2 regions of the Paenibacillus yonginensis genome follow, and region 2 is predicted to be linked to the other one. Evidence: a T-box and tRNA genes for the amino acid it is inferred to sense, from the RefSeq annotation. Region 2 holds a T-box; the other holds one or more tRNA genes.
What was found. A T-box is a leader RNA that pairs with one kind of tRNA and senses whether it is charged. The one in region 2 lies ahead of tyrS (tyrosine--tRNA ligase), so its partner is inferred to be a tRNA-Tyr.
Positions count from the first base shown of each region.

Region 1: it has a tRNA-Tyr gene. The T-box ahead of tyrS (tyrosine--tRNA ligase) is inferred to sense a tRNA for this amino acid. The anticodon was not compared.

Region 1 covers NZ_CP014167.1:4,024,343-4,032,896, reverse strand. Annotated here, with positions in the region: rRNA gene AWM70_RS18370 (16S ribosomal RNA) at 1-1,234, shown strand, start outside; rRNA gene rrf (5S ribosomal RNA) at 1,353-1,469, shown strand; tRNA gene AWM70_RS18360 (tRNA-Ile) at 1,507-1,583, shown strand; tRNA gene AWM70_RS18355 (tRNA-Ala) at 1,626-1,701, shown strand; rRNA gene AWM70_RS18350 (23S ribosomal RNA) at 1,882-4,812, shown strand; tRNA gene AWM70_RS18345 (tRNA-Ser) at 4,881-4,972, shown strand; tRNA gene AWM70_RS18340 (tRNA-Met) at 5,003-5,079, shown strand; tRNA gene AWM70_RS18335 (tRNA-Val) at 5,098-5,173, shown strand; tRNA gene AWM70_RS18330 (tRNA-Thr) at 5,179-5,254, shown strand; tRNA gene AWM70_RS18325 (tRNA-Asp) at 5,268-5,344, shown strand; tRNA gene AWM70_RS18320 (tRNA-Phe) at 5,423-5,498, shown strand; tRNA gene AWM70_RS18315 (tRNA-Thr) at 5,514-5,589, shown strand; tRNA gene AWM70_RS18310 (tRNA-Tyr) at 5,598-5,683, shown strand; tRNA gene AWM70_RS18305 (tRNA-Lys) at 5,691-5,763, shown strand; gene tnpA (IS200/IS605 family transposase) at 5,954-6,427, shown strand; gene AWM70_RS18295 (PucR family transcriptional regulator) at 6,667-7,767, shown strand; gene AWM70_RS18290 (ABC transporter ATP-binding protein) at 7,891-8,554, shown strand, end outside.
Region 2 covers NZ_CP014167.1:2,330,999-2,339,552, forward strand. Annotated here, with positions in the region: gene rpsD (30S ribosomal protein S4) at 1-379, shown strand, start outside; gene tyrS (tyrosine--tRNA ligase) at 462-1,715, opposite strand; T-box leader at 1,881-2,136, opposite strand; gene AWM70_RS10735 (transglycosylase domain-containing protein) at 2,291-5,377, shown strand; gene acsA (acetate--CoA ligase) at 5,508-7,244, opposite strand; gene AWM70_RS10745 (GNAT family N-acetyltransferase) at 7,656-8,318, shown strand; gene AWM70_RS10750 (5'-methylthioadenosine/adenosylhomocysteine nucleosidase) at 8,315-8,554, opposite strand, start outside.

The DNA.
Region 1 (8,554 bases), 1.7 Mb from region 2:
CACACTGGGACTGAGACACGGCCCAGACTCCTACGGGAGGCAGCAGTAGGGAATCTTCCGCAATGGACGAAAGTCTGACGGAGCAACGCCGCGTGAGTGATGAAGGTTTTCGGATCGTAAAGCTCTGTTGTCAGGGAAGAACGTCGGGTAGAGTAACTGCTATCCGAGTGACGGTACCTGAGAAGAAAGCCCCGGCTAACTACGTGCCAGCAGCCGCGGTAATACGTAGGGGGCAAGCGTTGTCCGGAATTATTGGGCGTAAAGCGCGCGCAGGCGGTCATTTAAGTCTGGTGTATAATCCCGGGGCTCAACTCCGGGTCGCACTGGAAACTGGGTGACTTGAGTGCAGAAGAGGAAAGTGGAATTCCACGTGTAGCGGTGAAATGCGTAGAGATGTGGAGGAACACCAGTGGCGAAGGCGACTTTCTGGGCTGTAACTGACGCTGAGGCGCGAAAGCGTGGGGAGCAAACAGGATTAGATACCCTGGTAGTCCACGCCGTAAACGATGAATGCTAGGTGTTAGGGGTTTCGATACCCTTGGTGCCGAAGTTAACACATTAAGCATTCCGCCTGGGGAGTACGGTCGCAAGACTGAAACTCAAAGGAATTGACGGGGACCCGCACAAGCAGTGGAGTATGTGGTTTAATTCGAAGCAACGCGAAGAACCTTACCAGGTCTTGACATCCCCCTGACCGGTCTAGAGATAGGCCTTTCCTTCGGGACAGGGGAGACAGGTGGTGCATGGTTGTCGTCAGCTCGTGTCGTGAGATGTTGGGTTAAGTCCCGCAACGAGCGCAACCCTTGACTTTAGTTGCCAGCAGGTAAAGCTGGGCACTCTAGAGTGACTGCCGGTGACAAACCGGAGGAAGGTGGGGATGACGTCAAATCATCATGCCCCTTATGACCTGGGCTACACACGTACTACAATGGCCGGTACAACGGGAAGCGAAGGAGCGATCTGGAGCGAATCTTTAGAAGCCGGTCTCAGTTCGGATTGCAGGCTGCAACTCGCCTGCATGAAGTCGGAATTGCTAGTAATCGCGGATCAGCATGCCGCGGTGAATACGTTCCCGGGTCTTGTACACACCGCCCGTCACACCACGAGAGTTTACAACACCCGAAGTCGGTGGGGTAACCCTTAGGGGAGCCAGCCGCCGAAGGTGGGGTAGACGATTGGGGTGAAGTCGTAACAAGGTAGCCGTATCGGAAGGTGCGGCTGGATCACCTCCTTTCTATGGAGTACCTCGCTTCCGCAGCGAAGCGGTACAAATACCGGTTAACCATGAGTTAACCAAAATATTCTCACTCGTTGGTCAGTTTTGAGAGAGCAAGCCTCTTTCAAGCAATGCGTTTGGTGATGATGGCGGAGGGGTTCCACACGTACCCATCCCGAACACGACTGTTAAGCCCTCCAGCGCCGATGGTACTTGGACCGCAGGGTCCTGGGAGAGTAGGACGTCGCCAAGCGCAACCCTAACTAGGGTTACAACTATATAGCAAGTTAGGGCCCTTAGCTCAGCTGGTTAGAGCGCACCCCTGATAAGGGTGAGGTCGGTGGTTCGAGTCCACTAGGGCCCACCATTCCTAACTCTCATAAGTTTATTCCCTTTTGGAATATAGTATGGGGCCATAGCTCAGCTGGGAGAGCGCCTGCCTTGCAAGCAGGAGGTCAGGAGTTCGATCCTCCTTGGCTCCACCATAATTGATTCAAATAACCGCATGAATTTTATCATTCTAAATAGTTTGATCGAAATTCACACAGGTTCGCAGTTTTTCGAAACTGCTTTGATCCTTGAAAACTGGATAACGAAACAACAAATGCGAATTAGAACATTCTTTTTTAGCTGAAACTTGTGTCAAAAACAAGTGTTTAGTAGTTGGTTAAGCTACTAAGAGCACACGGAGGATGCCTAGGCGCTAGGAGCCGAAGAAGGACGTGGCGAACAACGATAAGGCCTCGGGGAGCTGTAAGCAAGCTTTGATCCGGGGATGTCCGAATGGGGAAACCCGGCTGGTGTAATAGCCAGTCACTCGTAACTGAATACATAGGTTGCGAAGAGGCAGACCAGGGGAACTGAAACATCTAAGTACCTTGAGGAAGAGAAAACAAGTAGTGATTCCGTCAGTAGCGGCGAGCGAACGCGGAAGAGCCTAAACCAAGAGGCTTGCCTCTTGGGGTTGTGGGACGTCTCACATGGAGTTACAAAGGAATAGGGTAGGCGAAGAGGTCTGGAAAGGCCCGCTAGAAGAGGTAAAAGCCCTGTAACCGAAAGTCTATTCCCTCCGAGACGGATCCCGAGTAGTGCGGGGCACGTGAAACCCCGTATGAATCTGCCAGGACCATCTGGTAAGGCTAAATACTCCCTAGTGACCGATAGCGAAGCAGTACCGTGAGGGAAAGGTGAAAAGCACCCCGGAAGGGGAGTGAAAGAGATCCTGAAACCGTGTGCTTACAAGAAGTCAGAGTCCGATCTATGGATGATGGCGTGCCTTTTGTAGAATGAACCGGCGAGTTACGTTCCCGTGCAAGGTTAAGGTGAGAAGCCGTAGCCGCAGCGAAAGCGAGTCTGAATAGGGCGAGTATAGTACGTGGGCGTAGACCCGAAACCGTGTGATCTACCCCTGTCCAGGGTGAAGGTGCGGTAACACGCACTGGAGGCCCGAACCCACGAACGTTGAAAAGTTCGGGGATGAGGTGGGGGTAGCGGAGAAATTCCAATCGAACTCGGAGATAGCTGGTTCTCCCCGAAATAGCTTTAGGGCTAGCCTCGGTGGTACAGTCGTGGAGGTAGAGCACTGATTGGGTGCGGGGCCCGCAAGGGTTACCAAGCTCAGTCAAACTCCGAATGCCATAGACTGATTAACCGGGAGTCAGACAGTGAGTGCTAAGATCCATTGTCAAAAGGGAAACAGCCCAGACCATCAGCTAAGGTCCCCAAGTGTGTGTTAAGTGGGAAAGGATGTGGAGTTGCACAGACAACCAGGATGTTGGCTTAGAAGCAGCCACCATTTAAAGAGTGCGTAATAGCTCACTGGTCGAGTGACTCTGCGCCGAAAATGTAACGGGGCTAAACACACCACCGAAGCTATGGCTTGATGCTTTGCATCAGGGGTAGGGGAGCGTTGTGTATGCGTTGAAGGTGTACCGTAAGGAGCGCTGGAGAGTACACAAGTGAGAATGCCGGTATGAGTAACGAAAAGATCAGTGAGAATCTGATCCGCCGAAAGCCTAAGGGTTCCTGAGGAAGGTTCGTCCGCTCAGGGTAAGTCGGGACCTAAGGCGAGGCCGACAGGCGTAGTCGAAGGACAACAGGTGGAAATTCCTGTACCACCGTAAACCGTTATGAGCGAGTGGGGTGACGCAGCAGGGTAGTGACGCGGACTGATGGATGTCCGTCCAAGCAGTGAGAGGGTAGCATAGGCAAATCCGTGCTACATAACCTTGGGCTGTGATGGGGAGCGAAAATTGCAGTAGCGAAGGTCATGATCTCACACTGCCAAGAAAAGCCTCTAGCCAGGTGAAGGTGCCCGTACCGTAAACCGACACAGGTAGGCGAGAAGAGAATTCTAAGGCGCGCGGAAGAACTCTCGTTAAGGAACTCGGCAAAATGACCCCGTAACTTCGGGAGAAGGGGTGCCTCGGTAGGGTGAATAGCCCGAGGGGGCCGCAGTGAAAAGGCCCAAGCGACTGTTTAGCAAAAACACAGGTCTGTGCGAAGCCGCAAGGCGAAGTATACGGGCTGACGCCTGCCCGGTGCTGGAAGGTTAAGGGGAGTGGTTAGGAGGTAACTCCGAAGCTATGAACTGAAGCCCCAGTAAACGGCGGCCGTAACTATAACGGTCCTAAGGTAGCGAAATTCCTTGTCAGGTAAATTCTGACCCGCACGAATGGCGTAACGACTTGGGCGCTGTCTCAACGAGAGATCCGGTGAAATTTTAATACCTGTGAAGATGCAGGTTACCCGCGACAAGACGGAAAGACCCCATGGAGCTTTACTGCAGCTTGATATTGGACTTTGATACGATTTGTACAGGATAGGTGGGAGCCTAGGAAGAGGGAGCGCAAGCTTCCTTGGAGGCGCCGTTGGGATACCACCCTGATCGTATCGGAGTTCTAACCTAGTACCGTGAACCGGTATGGGGACAGTGTCAGGTGGGCAGTTTGACTGGGGCGGTCGCCTCCTAAAGAGTAACGGAGGCGCCCCAAGGTTCCCTCAGAATGGTTGGAAATCATTCGAAGAGTGCAAAGGCAAAAGGGAGCTTGACTGCGAGACTGACAAGTCGAGCAGGGACGAAAGTCGGGCTTAGTGATCCGGTGGTACCGCATGGAAGGGCCATCGCTCAACGGATAAAAGCTACCCTGGGGATAACAGGCTTATCTCCCCCAAGAGTCCACATCGACGGGGAGGTTTGGCACCTCGATGTCGGCTCATCGCATCCTGGGGCTGAAGTAGGTCCCAAGGGTTGGGCTGTTCGCCCATTAAAGCGGTACGCGAGCTGGGTTCAGAACGTCGTGAGACAGTTCGGTCCCTATCTGTCGTGGGCGTAGGAAATTTGAGAGGAGCTGTCCTTAGTACGAGAGGACCGGGATGGACGCACCGCTGGTGCACCAGTTGTTCCGCCAGGAGCACAGCTGGGTAGCTAAGTGCGGAAGGGATAAGCGCTGAAAGCATCTAAGCGTGAAGCCCCCCTCAAGATGAGATTTCCCAATTAGTAAGACCCCTTGAAGACGACGAGGTAGATAGGCTGGGGGTGGAAGTGCAGCAATGCATGGAGCTGACCAGTACTAATCGGTCGAGGGCTTATCCAAAAGTATCTAAATCGCAATTGATTGTTTCGTATCCAGTTTTCAAGGATCAATCTTGAATGCTCACTTTTGGAGAGATACCCAAGTGGCTATAAGGGGACCCTCTGCTAAGGGGTTAGACTGCGTAAGTGGTGCGAGGGTTCGAATCCCTCTCTCTCCGCCATTGTACAAGCATTCAAGTGATTTCTAATATGGCGGTGTAGCTCAGCTGGCTAGAGCGTACGGTTCATACCCGTGAGGTCGGGGGTTCGATCCCCTCCGCCGCTACCAATTTTATAATTAGTATATGGAGGCTTAGCTCAGCTGGGAGAGCATCTGCCTTACAAGCAGAGGGTCGGGGGTTCGATCCCCTCAGCCTCCACCATATACGCCGGTGTAGCTCAACTGGTAGAGCAACTGACTTGTAATCAGTAGGTTGGGGGTTCAAGTCCTCTCGCCGGCACCAGGAATAATATTGCGGAACCGTGGTGTAGAGGCCTAACATGCCTGCCTGTCACGCAGGAGACCGCGGGTTCGAATCCCGTCGGTTCCGCCATTATTATCAATTGTATAGTTCCACAGCAAAGTGGGAAGGATACAAACTCCACCACTTTATTTTTTTGACCAAAATTATGGCTCGGTAGCTCAGTCGGTAGAGCAGAGGACTGAAAATCCTCGTGTCGGCGGTTCGATTCCGTCCCGAGCCACCATTTAAAACTGAATAAGCCGGTGTAGCTCAACTGGTAGAGCAACTGACTTGTAATCAGTAGGTTGGGGGTTCAAGTCCTCTCGCCGGCACCAGTGATCATGGAGGCTTAGCGAAGTGGCCAAACGCAGCAGACTGTAAATCTGTTCTCTGACGAGTTCGGTGGTTCGAATCCATCAGCCTCCACCAGTTTTAAGAGCCATTAGCTCAGTTGGTAGAGCACCTGACTTTTAATCAGGGTGTCGAAGGTTCGAGTCCTTCATGGCTCATCCGCTGTACAGAAGACCGTTAACATTATGTTGACGGTCTTTTTGTTTTTAGGCTTCAGCCTGTTGAGCGCGTGAAACGCGCGAAATATAAAACCACCCGCTATGCGGGTGGAGGGATCTAGGGTTACACCAATAAGACCATCCCGATAAAATTGAGATGTTCAGGCTCAATTCGAAAGGATGGTCTTAAATGGCAAATAAAAACTTTAGTTTAGCGCACACAAAGTGGATGTGTAAGTATCACATTGTGTTCACCCCGAAGTATAGACGTAAAGAGATCTACAATCAAGTGAGACGAGATCTAATTGAAATCATGAAGCGTCTATGTAAATACAAGGGAGTCGAGATATTAGAAGGACATATGATGCCGGATCATGTGCACATGCTGGTGGCGATTCCACCGAAAATATGGGTGTCTTCCTTTATGGGCTATTTAAAAGGGAAAAGCGCACTCATGATCTTTGAGAAGCATGCCAATTTGAAGTATAAGTATGGGAATCGTAAATTCTGGGCGGAAGGCTACTACGTAAGTACAGTGGGGCTAAATGAAGCCACCGTCGCCAAATACATTCGAGAGCAAGAGGCACATGACCAGGCAGTGGATAAGCTGAGTGTAAAAGAGTATGAAGATCCATTCAGCAGCAACAAGAGCAAGAAAAAGTAAAACCAGTTTAACTGGTAAGTGAAAGAGACAAATAACACTGAGCCTGAACGCTTTGTGGTCAGGCTAGCGTCTTTAGGCGCAGTTTGGCAACAAGGGGTTATACCCCTAGTGCAAACCACCCGTTGGACGGGTGGTTCTGATTGTTTTCCGGCGCTTGAGGTTATGTGTTACAATCGATTTAAGGTATAAGTCATTACTAGCAACTTAGATTAATGATTCAGGCTGGGAGAGATTCCGATATGAACATGATTGATTTAAGACACAGAATCGAACAAATCATTGACGCTCCTCTAAGCGAGAATTCCATCCCTTGGCCTAAATGGCTGGAGCTTGGTGGGAACGAAAGCAGGCAGATCGGTCTTCCACTCATTATAGATGGAGTGTGCTGCTGGCCCTGGTCTTTCAGTGAGGATTATGTGAATGTATGGGAAATTGATCCCTCAAGTCTTCAGGATTCGGAAAGTCAGCTGATCGAACTGCTTCTGCAGACGGCGGCCAATCAGGTGCGCCCTTCCCAAGCGGACAAAGATAATGAGGAAGCAGCCGTGCTCGAGCTTGGCGCCTGGCTTCGTACCCAATTAAAGGAGGACCTCCCGCAGGAGATCGTTCCGGACCGGTTTGTATTAAAAAAGCGGCTGTCGGAAGCCAGTGTCCCTTTTCTGCTTAGCAGTGAAAGCCGTACCAAACCGCATATGCAATATCAGAAGCTGAACAAGCTGCTGAAGAGTTATTTCGGAGCGGATCTGCTGCTGATTCCGGTTGAAGAGCAGGAATGGCTGATTTTAGTCGGCGAGGGCCAGCTGGAGGATCTCCGTCAGGTCAGCGAAGAGAGCCGTGAGGCAGAACGCGCGATGCTGGGCGATCTTGGTCAAGGGGTTTATGAGCTGATTGCAAATGAATGGGTCGGGAATTTTCACATATCCGTGGCCCAGCCGGTAATACCTGAACAGAGCCTGGTGGAAGTAACGGAACTGCTCCGTGAAACCTTGATCCTCGGGAAAATGTTCCATGTATCCGAGCAGATTCATTTGCCCTGGAATTTCTATCTGGAGCGGCTTGTCTACAGCATTCCGGACAAGCAGCGCAAGCAGTTTATGGCTCGTACCGATATTGCCATGGGCATCTTTAACGATCCGGAGACGCTGTCGACGCTCGAAACCTTTTTTCTGCTGGACTGCAATGTAAGCGAGACGGCCAAGCGGCTTTATATCCACCGGAACACGCTTTTATACCGGATGGACAAGATTAAACAGGAGACCGGACTGGACGTTCGAAGCTTTAAAGACGCCGTTTTAGTGAAGCTGACGTTATTATTGTATAAAGTCACGAAAAGAAAATAGGTTTTTTGTGCAGTTTGTGTATGGCAGGCAGGTGCTGAATCGGTTAATATAAAAGTGTGAAATGTATACGATTTCAAAATTTATTTTATCATACTTCAAATTAATTTTTAGGGGGAAATGACGATGGCTGGTGTACGTTTAGAGCACATTTACAAGAAATATGCAGGTTCCGACAAAGCAACGGTTAAAGACGTCAATCTTGATATTGCCGATAAGGAGTTTTTGGTTCTGGTTGGTCCTTCCGGTTGCGGTAAGTCCACAACGCTGCGCATGATCGCAGGTCTGGAAGAAATCAGTGAAGGTAAACTGTACATCGGTGACCGTGTCGTGAACGACGTAGCTCCTAAAGACCGTGACATCGCAATGGTATTCCAATCCTATGCCTTGTACCCTCACATGAACGTATATCAAAACATGGCCTTTGGTTTGAAACTTCGCAAAACGAAAAAAGAAGAAATCGACCAACGTGTACGCGAAGCCGCAAAAATCCTCGACATCGAGCATTTGCTGGATCGCAAACCAAAAGCTCTCTCCGGTGGTCAACGTCAACGTGTGGCCTTGGGCCGCGCTATCGTGCGTAACCCGCAAGTCTTCCTGATGGACGAACCTTTGTCCAACTTGGATGCTAAACTTCGTGGTCAAATGCGCGCCGAAATCACTAAACTGGTTAAACGTTTGGAAACTACTTGTATCTACGTAACGCATGACCAGATCGAAGCCATGACAATGGGCGATCGTATCGTCGTTATGAAAGACGGTATCATCCAACAAGCGGCTTCTCCGGAAG
Region 2 (8,554 bases):
GCACAAAATGTCCGGTATTGCGGGCGAGAACTTCATGTTCCTGCTTGAAAGCCGTCTGGACAACCTCGTTTACCGTCTTGGTTTCGCCAACTCCCGTGCAGGCGCCCGTCAATTGGTAGCCCACGGCCATGTTACTGTAAACGGTAAAAAAGTCGACATCGCTTCTTACCAAGTGAACATCGGCGACGTTATCGGTTTGCGTGAAAGAAGCCGTTCCTTGACTTCCGTTAAAGAAGCTCTTGAGAACCGCACTCACCTTCCAGCTTACCTGGAATACAACGACAGCGCTGTAGAAGGCAAGTACATTCGTCTTCCAGAGCGTTCCGAGTTGTCCCAAGACATCGACGAGAAACAAATCGTCGAATTCTACAACCGTTAAGATTAGCTCAGCAGAAAAGCCCCTCCTCGGAGGGGCTTTTTGCTTTTGCTTTTCTTTTTGCTGCTCACCTGGCAGCCTATTCTTATTTCACGATGAGTTTGGCAAATTTGCGTTTGCCGACCTGGACAATGTCGCCAGTCTGCAAAGCTGCTTCGCCGTTGAAATCCGTCAGCTTCTCCTCATTAATCTTTAAGGAGCCTTGCTGGATGCTGCGTTTCGCTTCGCCGTTGGAAGCTGCAAAACCAAGCAATGTAAGCAGTTTGATCAGCCGGATTTTTCCATCCGTAAATTCAGCCGAATCAATCTCGACCTCCGGAATATCGTCCGGAAGCGCACGCTGCTGGAAGACCGTTACGAAATGCTCCTGCCCCGCCTCGGCTGCCTCTTCGCCATGATACATGCGCACCAGCGTGTAAGCAAGCTTCATTTTGGCATCGCGCGGATGCAGCGTTTCTTCCTTCAGCCCCTGCTTCAGCACGTCCAGCTCTTCGTTCGTCAGGTCCGTTACCAGCTCATAATACTTCACCATCAGCTCGTCCGGCACTGACATGGCTTTGCCGTAAATTTCATTTGGTTCTTCGTCGATGCCGATGTAGTTGTTAAGGCTTTTGCTCATCTTCTTCTCGCCGTCCAGACCTTCAAGCAGCGGCGTCATCATGATGACCTGCGGCTCCTGCCCGTATTCCTTCTGTAGAGTGCGGCCCATCAGCAGGTTAAACTTCTGGTCCGTTCCGCCAAGCTCGATGTCGCATTTCAGCGCCACGGAATCCATACCCTGCATCAGGGGATAGAAAAATTCATGAATGCTGATCGGCTGGCCGCTCTGATAACGTTTCGTAAAATCATCGCGCTCCAGCATCCGGGCAACCGTCACTTTAGCCGCAAGCTTGACTACATCTTCAAACGTCATCGGACCCAGCCACTCGGAGTTAAAGAAGACCTGCGTTTTGTCCGGATCCAGAATTTTAAAAATTTGTTTCTTGTACGTTTCCGCATTGCGCAGCACATCTTCTTTTGTAAGCTGCTTGCGGGTCTCCGATTTGCCTGTCGGATCGCCGATCATCCCCGTGAAATCACCGATAATCAGCTGAACCTGGTGGCCAAGCTCCTGGAACTGGCGCAGCTTCTGCATGACCACGGTATGGCCGATATGGATGTCCGGAGCGGATGGATCAAGCCCCAGCTTGACCTTCAGCGGCGCATGGGTCGCCACCGATTTCATGATTTTCTGCTTTAAATCTTCTTCAGGAACGGTCTCTACAACACCTCTGCCTAAAATGGCCAGCTGGCGTTCTACCTCTTCACGCTGTGGCAGCGTCAATTCATCCCACTTCACTTGCCTTCCTCCTTAAAAATAGTTATTGTCCGGCTAAACGGGTACACTAGCCCATAGCCTCAACATGCAAGTCGCTTTGCTTTGAAATGGCGTTAGCGAGTTAGCGAGCTCCACCTTCCGGTTCACCTGCAGAGGCCCAAGAACACAAAAAAGCTCCTTCTCATCCCAAGGGACGAGAAGGAGCGCTCGCGTTACCACCCTAATTAAAACCGATGACTTCACGCCAACTTCCTGCCTGCGGCATCGGTTTTCACTTCATTTCCATAACGGTTCCCCGGCACCGGACTACTCGCATGTATGCTTTCCCCCGGACAGCTCCAGACTGTAATTCAAAGGGGCCTGCTTTCCCGGTTCGCACCAACCACCGTTTCTCTGAGCAGCAGATTATCCGCCTTTTACTGTTGTCCTTCCCAGCTTTTCAAATATGCAACTTTAAGCTAGTTTATAACACAGAATAATTCGGCAAGTCAAGAAAGAGATCACCAAACCGCCTTCATCCCTGGGCATTCGGTCGAAATGAGGGTTCAAAGCCCACAATTTGTGCTATAATGTTGCTTGTTAAAAGGAGGATGCTCATGGCTTTAGATAAAGACAACAGTCCGGAACAGCAAGTCCCCCCGCCCAAACGAAGAAGGGTTGGGCGAATCATTCTTAACCTGATTATAGGGTTGTTTCTTGCAGGTTTGGCCGGCGTGCTGTTTACCTTTGGCGCAGCATTCGGGTATGTGTCCGCCATCGTCAAGGACGATCCGGTCCGATCACGCGCCGATATTGAAGCGCAGATCAATCATAATGACATGACGACCTTTGCTTATTTCAGGGATGGCTCGGGAATTGGGCAGCTCCGTTCTGAAGAGGACAGACGGCCTGTGGAATTCAAGGAAATCCCCTCTTCGGTCATCGATGCTGTCATTTCTATTGAAGACAACAATTTTTACGAGCATAAAGGTGTCGATCTGAACGGAACCCTCCGCGCTGTTAAGCAGCGGGTTCTCAAGGAAGACGTCCAGACCGGCGGGAGTACGCTGACTCAGCAGCTCGCAAGACGTGTGTTTCTGAGCCTTGATCGTACAGAAGACCGCAAGTTTAAAGAGATTCTGCTCGCGCTCCGTTTGGAACGTTTCTTGTCCAAGCAGGAGATTCTGACCGCTTACCTGAACAAGGTTCCTTTCGGAAACGGTTCGAGCGGCTACAATTTGTATGGTATTAAGGCCGCTGCCAGAGGCATCTTTAATATCAGCGACCTGAGCAAGCTGAACATCGCCGAATCCGCTTATCTGGCTGGACTGCCGCAGCTGCCGAGTTCTTATTCGGCCTTCAACGGCAAAGGCGAATTTAATCCAGGCAATTTCAGCCGCGCGATCAAGCGGCAGCATCTTGTGCTTCAACGCATGCTGGAGGAAGGCAAAATCAACCAGACCGAATACAACGAAGCGCTTAATTTCGATATAAAGTCAGCCCTTGCCCCAACGACCAAAAAAGCATACGACACTTATCCTTACCTCATGCTGGAAACGGAGCGGCAGGGCGCACAGATTATGGCTATGCTGAAAGACCCAACCTTAACCCAAGAGGCCTTATCCCGTAAAGAGAACGCCCAGGCGCTTGAGGACGGCAGGCAGCAGCTGATGACCGGCGGCTACCGGATTTACACGACGATCGACAAGAAAGTGTACAGTGCGATGCACAAGGTGTCCGACAACAAGGACAACTTCTCGCCGGAGAGCAAAACCAAAGGGCTTGAGCAGGTGGCCGGCATGATGATCGACCATAAAACGGGAGCGATCCTGGGTATGATCGAAGGCCGCGATTTCTACACGGAGCAAATGAACTATGCTACGCAAATGGTTCGCCAGCCCGGCTCCACGATGAAACCTTTGGCCGCTTATCTTCCCGCTTTGGAGGAAGGGCTGATTCAACCGGCCAGCATCATTGACGATTCGCCGATTATTCTGAAGGACTACCAGAAGGGCTATCATATCCCGGTGAACTCCAGCGGTGGTTATAAGGGTCTCGTTACCGCCCGCACCGCGCTTAATGAATCCAGGAATGTTCCCGCCTTGAAGCTCTTCAATAACGTCGTAGGCATTGATAAAGCCTGGGCGTTTGTTAAGAATCTCGGCATCACCACCATCGAGGATTCGGACTACCAGGCAACGACCGGCGTACTCGGCGGTTTGGCGCATGGCGTAAGCGTGGAGCAACTGACCAACGCCTACGGTGCGATCGCCAACCAGGGTATTTTTAACGACGCTTATATGATTGAAAGAATCGAGGATTCCAAAGGAAATATCGTCTACCAGCACAAAGCTGAACCTAGACGTGTATTCTCGGCACAAACGGCCTTTCTGATGACGGATATGCTGCGTACCGTTATTTCGGCCAGCGGATCGACAGGTCACTCGGTGGCAAGCGATTTCAAGCAATACGGCAAAATTCCTATTGTCGGCAAAACGGGCACCACCCAGAACTACGCGGATGTCTGGTTTGAAGGATATTCACCTGACGTTACGCTCGGCATCTGGGTCGGTTATTCCGAACCTGCGAACACGTTGTCCGACGCCGGCAAGTCACGGGCTCGCAAAATTTGGGCCAAGGTCATGAACGAAGTGACGGAGGCCAAACCGGAGCTGTTCAAAACCAAGGAGTTTGTTAAGCCGGACGGCATCGTCAAGAAGACCGTCTCCGGATACAGCGGCCTGCTGCCTACAGCTTTGACCGAACAGGCAGGCAAAACGAACACGGATTTCTTCAACGAGAAATATGTACCGACCAAACCGGATGACGTTCTGGTTCGGGCCAAATATATTACTTACAACAACGTCAACTATATTCCGCAAGAGGGAACACCAGCGGATATGCTGCAGGAGAAGGTGGTCCTGAAACGTGATCCGCCGATCTCCGAGCTGATCAAACAGCTGGAGAACGCTTTTGCGAATATGAAAGGCAGCCATAAACCGCTGGAGTATTACATGCCGAAGGACGCAGGAGAAGATGCACCGTACGAGGTGGATCCCCGCAAGGATGACGGTGCTCCGCCAGCTGCCCCTCAGGGCGTTGCTGCCGGCTCCGTGACCGGGCAAGCGGCCATTTCCTTTAACAACAACAGCGAAGCTGATGTTGTCGGATACCGCCTGTACAAGTCGGTTAACGGTGGTGCGTTTGCTTATGATCAATCCAAGCTGCTGGGGGCAGGCACTCAGTTTACCGTACCGGTCTCTTCGCTTGAAAGCTATGCCTTCTATGTGACCGCAGTTGACGTGGCCGGCCATGAGTCTGCGCCAAGCAGCATCGTTGCAGCGAACGGCGTATTCGGCGGCACTGGATTGCCGGGTGATCCTTTAGGCGGCGGAGATCCAAGCAACCCTGCTGGAGATCCTGCCGATGGAGTTGCTCCATCGGCTCCGGCCCAACCTCAAGGAGCGATCACGCCTACCGGCGTGACGATCAACTGGAGTGCTAACCCGGCCGAGGAACAGGTAAGCAGCTACAATATTTATTTCTCGGACCAGCCCAATGGCAATTACGTGCTTGTTGGATCAACCGATCAACCTCAATTTGATTACCAAGGCAAAACGATCAGCGGCTATGTCCGGATCACGGCCGTGAACGGCAGCGGAGAATCTCCGCCTTCCAGTTCGCTGCGGGTTGAGCGGAAATAGCATAGTGTTAGTAACAACAAACAGCCCCTCCGGCTTTCGCTGGAGGGGCTGTTTGTTGATTACAGATTTATAACGCTTTTGCTTTTGACTTTAACCGCTACTTTTCCTTGTGTCTTGGGCTTCTTGCCGATCAATCTTCAATCGTGGATAAATCACCGGCCGGCAGATGAAGCTCCCACGCCTTGAGCACACGCCGCATGATTTTTCCGGATCTGGTCTTAGGCAGTTTATCTTTAAACTCGATTTCACGCGGAGCCGCATGGGCGGATAACCCCTCTTTGACAAACCGGGCAATCTCCGCCTTCAGCTCCTCCGTCGGCTCATAGCCGTCACGCAGCGCCACAAAAGCTTTGATGATCTCGCCGCGTACGGCATCCGGTTTGCCAATGACGCCTGCCTCTGCTACCGCCGGATGCTCCACGAGCTTGCTTTCCACCTCAAACGGCCCAATCCGTTCGCCGGAGGAGTTGATGACATCATCAATCCGGCCCTGGAACCAGAAATAACCGTCTTCATCCTGATAGGCGGAATCACCAGACACGTACCAGCCCGGAATCCGGAAATATTCTGCATATTTCGATTCGTTATTCCAAATGGTTCTCATCATGGACGGCCACGGCGTCCGGATCGCTAAATTCCCCATCCGGTTCGGCGGAAGCACATTTCCTTGGTCATCCAGGATAGCGGCTTCGATCCCCGGCAGCGGTTTGCCCATCGAACCCGGCTTGATGGCCATGGACGGGTAATTGCAAATCAGCTGGCCGCCTGTTTCCGTCATCCACCACGTATCGTGGATCCGTCTTTTGTAGACGGCAAGTCCCCAGCGCACAACCTCCGGGTTAAGTGGCTCGCCCACGGAAAGCACGTGCCGCAGGCTGGACAGGTCATATTTTCCCGCGGCTTCCTCCCCCGCACCCATCAGCATGCGGAAAGCCGTTGGCGCGCTGTACCAGACAGTCACTTTATATTTCTCAATCGCCGAATACCAGGCTCCCGGGTCAAAACGTCCACCCAATACGAGGTTGCAAACCCCGTTCAGCCATGGGGCAAAAATCCCGTAAGAAGTTCCTGTTACCCAGCCTGGATCAGCGGTACACCAGTAAATGTCATCTTCTTTCAAATCCAGTACCATCTTGCCAGTAAAATAGTGCTGAATCATGGCATTATGCACATGGTATACGCCTTTAGGTTTCCCCGTTGAACCGGAGGTATAGTGAAGAATCAGCCCGTCTTCCAGCTCCACCCATTCAATTGCGTTATCCGCAGAGACCGAAACCACTTCCTGTTCGAAAGGATATATGCCTGCTCCTTCAGCTTCCGCTTGCTCCGGGGTGGCTCCGACAACAAAAATTGCCCGCAGCTCCGGCAGCTCCTCGCGTTTCACACGTTTTAACAGCGCAGGTGTTGTCACCAGAACAGAAGCACCGCTGTCTTCAAGACGGTCCTTCACGGCCGTCTCCATAAAGGCTTCAAACAAAGGACCGACAACGGCGCCAGCCTTAATGGCTCCCAATATACTAATGTAAAGTTCCGGAGAACGCGGCATAAAAACAAAAACCCGGTCTCCTTTCGTTATGCCATGTTTGCGCAGCACATTGGCAAATCGGGCCGACCAGGATTGCAGCTCTGCAAACGTATAGCTTTCTTCCCGTTCGGCATCCGAATAGATCAATGCGGTTTTGTCGCCCCGCCCTTCCTCCACATGCCGGTCGATAGCCTCATAGGCCAGGTTAATAAAGCCGGTCCGGTGCCAGCTGAACTGCTGTTCCACTTCGTCCCATTGAAAGGATTGGCGGGCCGTTTCATAGTCCCCCAAATTTGTGTTCGCTTGCGTTGCCGGTATAAGTTCTCCCTGCATGGAATTCATCTTTTCATCCTCCCCAATTGTTCATTACACAAGGCAATCGTCCAAATGAAAACGGATTCAATACAAAAGGATATGTTAATCATATAGCTGGTCTACGTCCTTATTCGAAAAAACGGCAGCCGCTGTATGACAAGCATCTATTTGATCAAAAATTATTTTGCAAGGAGAAATTCTGACCCTCCAGGGCGCATTCGGGATTTAATCGGTGATGAGTGGTTGGAATAAACGGCGGTTAACATCTACATAGAGCCAAAGCGGGTTTAGGATAACAAGAGGTTATTGGAACTCACCCAAATATTGTGAATTTTTTATGTCAAAAGCATTATAGCATACCCAAAATGTAAGCGCTACAACTTTTCAAAAATTAGATTTTCTGTTATAAGTGAGTCAAAGGAAGGGGGACGCTGCAACATGATCCATTACAAAATTCATGTTCATCATGAGCTGCCATTAAGCATCCAAGATCAGTCCGGTGGAACAGAAGGAATCACACCTATCGTGGTGGAGGGCCCGGTGCCTCCGGAGCAGCTCCGGAAGTTCGCCATGCACCCTGATCTGGACGCTTTTCGCCCCCCTTCCGAGCAGCTTGCTGCTTTGATCGAAATCGCCGGATTGCCGGAAGGACGAGTTATTGCAGCCAGGCAGGACAACGTGATCCTCGGCTATGTCACTTTTCATTATCCCGATGTTATGGAACGATGGTCGGAAGGCGGCATGGAAGATCTGCTTGAGCTTGGCGCAATTGAGGTGGCGGATGAATACCGTGGCTGCGGACTGGGCTCCTCCATGCTGCGGACTGCCTTCGAGCAGGAACAGCTGGAATCCTATATCGTGTTTACAACGGAATATTATTGGCATTGGGATTTGAAAAAAAGCGGACTTTCCGTCTGGGAATACCGGCGGATGATGGAGAAATTGATGCAGACCGTAAACATGGTCTGGTATGCTACGGATGATCCGGAGATTTGCTCCCATCCGGCCAACTGTCTGATGGTCCGGATGGGCCGGGACGTGCCGCTGTCCTCGCAGGAACAGTTCGATCGCATCCGCTTTCACCAGCGGTTTATGTATTAGAGGCTGGCGATCATTTCATTCAGGATGGCATAAGAACGGTTCGCTGCCTCGACCGTAAATTCGGCAAAATTCACATGAGCCGAGCCGTCCGCTTTATCGCTCATCGAACGAAGCACTACATAAGGCACCCGGTTCATATAACATACCTGGGCAACGGCGGCTCCCTCCATCTCGACACAGGCACCATGCATGTTCTCGTACAAATCCTGAACCACATCGCGATCCGCCACAAACCG